DNA from 2 places in the Aerococcus sp. Group 1 genome. Region 1 is predicted to be linked to the other one. Evidence: predicted binding sites of a transcription regulator. Region 1 holds the regulator's gene; the other holds the start of a gene.
What was found. Region 1 encodes Rex, which represses fermentation and respiration genes when NADH is low (regulators of the CRP and FNR family bind a similar motif). Its sites were predicted from a motif close to TTGTGAANTANTTCACAA; they were not measured.
Positions count from the first base shown of each region.

Region 1 (3,311 bases):
AGGATATCTTGGATATTAGAAATCTTCTTATCAGTGAGAAGGATGTAAGGATCATCGAGAACAGCTTCCATCTTATCATTGTCGGTTACAAAGTATTGGGATAAGTAACCGCGGTCAAATTGCATCCCTTCAACAACGTCTAAGGCAGTGTCCATGGATTGTGATTCTTCAATAGTAATAACACCATCTTGGCCTACTTTTTCCATAGCGTCAGCAATTAATTGACCAACTTCTTGGTCGCCGGAAGAAATTGCCGCAACGTTAGCAATAGATTCTTTAGCATTCACTGGAACAGAAATTTCTTTCAAAGCTTCTACTGCCTTGCGGATAGCTTGATCCATCCCACGACGAATACCCACAGGATTTGCCCCTGCTGTCACGTTCTTAAAGCCTTCATGGACGAGGGCTTGAGTTAAGATGGTAGCGGTAGTTGTCCCGTCACCGGCAACATCATTGGTCTTAGAAGCGACTTCAGAAACTAATTTAGCTCCCATATTTTCAAAGTGATCTTCTAATTCAACGTCTTTAGCAATAGTCACCCCGTCATTGGTGATTAATGGAGAACCATAGCTACGTTCTAAGACAACATTACGTCCCTTAGGTCCTAAGGTTACTTTCACGGTATTAGCTAATTTATCAATACCTTCTACTAAAGATTGTCTTGCATCACTTGAATATTTAATATCTTTGGCCATTCTATCTATCTCCTATTTTAAATCTAAACATGATCGAGAATTCAATGTTTTTTTGTTGATTGTCGAAGTTCAGTCAATGATTATTCAACTACAGCAGTTAAATCTTTTTCTTTAATGATGAGGTAATCTTCCCCTTCATAGCGGATTTCACTTACTGCATATTTTTCAAAAATAACTTGGTCACCCACTTTAACTTGAGGGGTGTAGTCATCAGTAGCATCAGCAACGGCTACCACTTGACCTACTTGAGGTTTTTCTTTAGCAGCAGATGGTAAAACGATGCCAGAAGCAGTTTTTTCTTCCTCTTCTTGGACTTGAATAATCACACGTTCATTTAACGGCTTTAACATTTAAAATATCCCTCCAACTTTCTCTTACTAATTAATAACACTTTTAATGGTTTGTTAGCACTCATCAACTCCGACTGCTAACTTACAATATTTATAGTAAAACATTTCTAACTATAAATCAAGTGATTTGTTGACTTTTTTTGACCTTTTTTACTTTTATAACTTTAAAAATATAAAATGTCATTTAAAAGTATATGCCCTTAAAGTTAGGAAATTAAGTTAGATTAAACTCTTTATTCTTTGATTTTTACTATTGATGACAAGAAAAAAGCCCTCAATTAAGAGGACTTTACTAAGCGACTGACAAAAGTTAGACCTGATCTTCAAGTTAGGGCCTGCTAACTTTTGCTAGTTCGACTAACCTTTCTTTTTATTTTCACCATTTCGATTACCAATGTAGTAAATCAGGGTTTGCAGCTCATTGGCTAAATCGACGTTTTGGACATGAATATCTTCAGGAACATCTAAAACCACCGGAGTAAAGTTCAAGATGCCTTGTATACCAGCTTCTCCTAATTCACTCACGGTATCTTGAGCGACTTTTTCCGGAACGGTCATAATGGCAATCAGAATTTCCATTTCTTGAATCCGTTCCTTTAATTCACTCATTGGGTAAACCGGTACCCCACTGTGGACTGTTCCTACAATCTCAGGATTAATATCAAAGGCCGCCCCAATCCGAATATTATTGGTCCGTTTAAAGTTATAATTTAATAAGGCGTTCCCTAAATTACCCACCCCGATTAAAGCAACTGTGGTGAGGCGGTCTTGGTAGAGTTGGCGACTAAAGAAGTCCAAGAGAGCTTCAACATCATAACCATAACCACGCTTCCCTAGGGCACCAAAATGTGAGAAATCCCGACGAATAGTGGCACTATCCACTTTGATCGCCTCACTGAGTTCACTGGAAGAAATCCGTGTCTTACCCATATTCTTAAAATTATGCAAGTAACGGTAATAAAGCGGTAACCGCCTAGCCGTTGCACGTGGAATTTCCTTCATGTTTCCACTCCTTTTCACAAGATATCAAATACATTTTATCACCTAAATCATAAAATGAAAAGAACTTTGTGAAAAAATCACATAAATCTTTTCAGCTAATTTTCATTAATTTTAAAACTTTGTGAATAATACCGCCCCTTTCTAAGGGAAAGTTCACAAAGCCAAAAAATATCTGCCGATAAAATGTGATACACTAGTGAAGACAATAATAAACGATTTAGGAGGAAAGGATCCAATGATTGTACTACAAGGATCAAAACTCATGCGACGTTTTGGCTCCGATATTCTTTTCCAAGATGTCCAAATGACCATCCAAGATAATAGTCGCACTGCCTTAGTCGGGCGAAACGGTACCGGCAAATCCACCCTACTAAAAATGTTAGCGGGCATTGAGGAACCCGACCAAGGGCAAGTCACCCGGGCTAAGGGCAAGACCATTGCCTACATGGACCAACATGCTGCCATTGAGAATAGTCAACGGACAATTTATGAAGAAATGCGGTCGGTTTTTAAAGAATCCATCGCCCTCATCCACCATGCTGAGCAAGCCGCTCAAGACTTGGCCGATGCCCAGGATGAAGCATCCTACCAAGAGGCTCTCAAACGCTATGACCAATTACAAGAAGAAGTCAACCAAAGCAACGCCTATGGCTATGATTCCGAAATCCGCATGGTCCTCCACGGCTTTCAATTTCCCGAGTCAGATTACGACAAACCCATCAATCAGTTATCTGGTGGTCAACGGACTCGGCTAGCCCTGGCCAAGGTCCTCCTCGAAAAACGCGATACTCTTATCCTTGACGAACCCACCAACCACTTAGACATTGAAACCCTGACATGGCTCGAAGACTACCTGCCTTCTTATCCTGGAGCCCTATTAATCGTTAGCCACGACCGTTATTTCCTAGACCATGTCACCAACGAGACCTATGAAATGACCGGATACAGTATGGAATATTATAAGGGCAATTATTCCTTCTATCTCAAAGAAAAAGCCGTCCGCCTCGAAAGTTGGCAAAAGGCCTATGATAAACAACAAAAGAAAATCGCCAAGTTAGAAGACTATGTGGCTCGTAACCTGGTCCGGGCTTCGACCACCAAGATGGCCCAGAGTCGGCGTAAGCAACTCGAAAAGATGCCCAAAATCGAAAAGCCTAAGCAAGACGAAAAAAGTCCCCACATTCAATTCCTAACCGACAAGTCCAGTGGCAATGTGGTCCTTACTGCCGACCACTTAGGCATTGGTTACGATGATCACTTACTT
Region 1 covers NC_015278.1:1,846,894-1,850,204, forward strand. The annotation lists gene groL (chaperonin GroEL) at 1-695, opposite strand, end outside; gene groES (co-chaperone GroES) at 776-1,045, opposite strand; gene HMPREF9243_RS08605 (redox-sensing transcriptional repressor Rex) at 1,403-2,047, opposite strand; gene HMPREF9243_RS08610 (ABC-F family ATP-binding cassette domain-containing protein) at 2,283-3,311, shown strand, end outside.

Region 2 (3,311 bases), 820 kb from region 1:
AGGGAGCCGACCGCTTGGCTCGACAAGCCATGCGCCAGTCTAGAGGCCAAAAATAGCAAATTAATTATCTTGCAGTAAAATGATAGTGCTTGACATAAGTGCTAAATTCTTAACAAATCAAAAGGCGGCCAGGAATAGATTTCCCGGTCGCCTTTTGATTTGTTCCTAGTCGCGTAAAATGAGTTTAATAAAGGGTTGAAGGTGAGGAATTAGCGTCTGTTTGCTTATCGTCCTTTTCTTTATCTTTGCTTTGACTTTCTTCAATTTCAGCTTTTCCAGCTTTGACTTCATCTGCTTTTAAGGAGGCACTAGAGATAGTGTCTTCGTTAGGACTTGCCTTGGCTTCCTCATCTTTGCCACTCTTCTTGACAGTTGGGCTTGACATGCTATCAAGATTTTCGCCGTCCATAGCCGCCACCCGATCTAAGCGTTTTAATTCTCTTACCGTGTAATCGCGGCCAGGGTCATTTTCAACCTTAGTTGCATAGTACTCTTCTAATTCTTCTTCCGTTTCATTTAATAATTTGTTTGGAATATTTGGATCGCCAAAGCTGCCGCGACGAACAGGTTCATCGATCGTATCAAGGATACCTTGTCCATTATAGGTCCAACCTAATAAACCAATGTATTTTCCTTGACTATCAAACAAGGCCTGGTAGGTAATAAATAATTTATCACCATTGCCGTCGACATACCAGAATGAATAACTTTTTCTTTGTCGGGTTGCTAATTCATAGGTTAATTTTCTGGAAACGCCACGGGCTTGTGGTGGGTGACAGTCTGTATAAAGTTCGCCTAGGTGAGAAGTTGAATAGGTATATGTCTTAGCATCTTCGTTAAAGTATTGGAAGCGTAAGTCTGGTCCAACAAAGATCAGTTCTTCTCCAATGGCATTCAAAATAGCGTTAATTTGTTCGAGGGTCAAACTACCATTTTTAAAGTTAACCCGCATCTCATCTTTGATAGGGGATTCTGATAGGCGGTCTTCATAAGTGATATCAGAAGCATCTGTTAAGATATGCATGGTATTTTGACGCATTTGTTGGCTAGATTGACTAGCCCCTGAAATCGAGTCAAATTCAAACTGTTGTAGATCGAGAATTTGTTGGCGCATTTTATCAATGGCAGGTTTTTGATCCATCAATTTATCGCTAGTTAAGTCATACTGTAGGTCCTCAATGGCGTTTTTCGAGAAAGTCATGGTCACACGCATGTCATCACTTTCAGAAGTATACTTGCCGGCCTTGTATTTAGCTAAAGGTTCACGTTGACCACTAGCTACCTCTAAGGCAAAGTTAACGGCATTTTTAATCCCGTTTGAGGAGAGGGAAGCCCCGGAAACGCCATCAACTTCGGTCGAATTCGCTTCAAGAATTCGTTTAATGACTATCGGCATGGCTCTCCCACCAATTTCAGCCGTGTCATATTGTTGGGTAACTTCAATGTCTTCAATTTTATCTTTTGAAACAGTGACATTGACTTGAATGTGGGCTGAGAACCCCTTGGCTTCACCGGCATAGGTTCCTGGGGTATAGGTGATTTCTTTTTCTTCAATGCCTTGCGCCCGGTTTAGGGCCTTACCGACCGCCTTCTTAAAGGCCTTAGTTGTTCCTGAAGCCCCGGAAACCCCATCAATATCCACAGAATTATTTTCTAGAGCACGCTCGATAAGAATAGGAAGTGCTTTGCCGCCGACATTAGGCGTTTCCTTTTGAATAATGACATCAATTTTTTTCAATAGCCTCTTCACTAACTGTAACATTAACCTTTAGTGGCCCAGCAAAGCCCTGGGCATCGCCAGAATAAACTCCTGCTTTATATTTAGCCATAATCGATTCTCCTTTTCTTAGATTATGATCTTTGTCATGAAAATCACTACTTATCTATTTGTTCACAATATCTATGATTCCTTGCCCCCTAATTCTTTAGTTTACTTATAATTTATCATAAAGCGATGACTTCTTAGCGATACAAAATATTTCCTTTGTTTTTATTAGCTCTTACTTATAAAATAAAGGCTAGTGAGGGGAGAGTCCGCCAATGAAAATTAAGAATCGAATTACTAATGCTTTTAGTCATTTAATGGTTGAGAAGGGGTTTGATCATATTGTTGTTGAAGATATATTAAAGGAAGCCGGCGTTGCCCGGTCGACTTTTTACCGCCGCTTTCATGATAAGTATGATGTGATGAATTATTATTTTGTCAGAGAATTAGCAGAGAACAGTTCACCCTATGAAAAGAGTTTAGAATTCTATGCCAGGTCAGTGGCTGAATATTATTATATTGTGGCTAAGGATCCGCTTTATTACCAGGAAGCCTTTAAAACAGTAGGACAAAATTCCTTTTCACATTTCATTTTTGATAATTTTTATCAATGGCTAATTAAAATGAAACAAGCAGCCAGTGGCAGTGACTATGTGTCTACTGAAGATCTCTATGCTTTTTCCTTTGCTTCAGCGGGATGTTTGGAGATGATCAGTCGTTGGGTAAAGGAAGAGATGCGGATTCCAATGATCGAGATTACTCAATGGGAACTCAGGAATGCGCCTGGGGCGGTTCTAGAAATGTTTCAAGATTCAGACCTAGCCAGTCGTCAATATATTACTAAGGAAAAGATTCAAAAGATTTTAAACGATGTTCAGCTAGAAGTCTCTGAACGACCGGACTACTTCAAAAGCAAGTAAATATTTTAGTCCGATCTTTTCTTTGCTTGGAAAACAGGTAAAATAGGTCTGCTAGATTGGACGGTACAAAATTATAAATACATGCTAAACTAGGCATAAGAAGTGTGACTAATTTTTTGTTGTTTAAAGGATGAGGGCATGCATCAATTCTTAGATTACTTAAACAGTGACCAATCTGATTCCGATTTATTTGTCAAAAATGTTTTGATTTCTTTAGGACTTATTTTAATTGGGTTTTTATTTATGAAGGCCTTGGGTTGGTTCTTACCCCGCTTATTTAAACGAGACAGTACAGCGCAGGCCTTTATCCGGGTTACCCGTTTAATTTTGATCCTCTTAATTAGCTTTTTTATTTTAAGTATTTGGTTTACCCGAGTGGAATTATTCGGTGTAATGATAATTATCGTGGTTGGTTTTGCGGCTTTAGCGTCTAAAGACATTATCGTTGACTTGGTTGCTTATATTTATATCTATGTTCGCTCGCCCCTGAGAATAGGTAGTGCAATCGATATTAATGGCGTTTCCGGTGAAGTAGTCGATTTTGACTTTTTACAAATTAACTTGGCTGAGATTGGCAAGTTAACTGAAAAACGCTCCTATACCGGACGCTATGTTTCGGTACCTAA
Region 2 covers NC_015278.1:1,022,319-1,025,629, forward strand. The annotation lists gene HMPREF9243_RS04705 (ribonuclease HI family protein) at 1-56, shown strand, start outside; gene HMPREF9243_RS04710 (FMN-binding protein) at 185-1,738, opposite strand; gene HMPREF9243_RS04715 (TetR/AcrR family transcriptional regulator C-terminal domain-containing protein) at 2,041-2,685, shown strand; gene HMPREF9243_RS04720 (mechanosensitive ion channel family protein) at 2,824-3,311, shown strand, end outside.
Region 2: HMPREF9243_RS04710 (FMN-binding protein) is a predicted target of Rex. The motif match lies at 1,861-1,878, and genes of this name have one in related genera.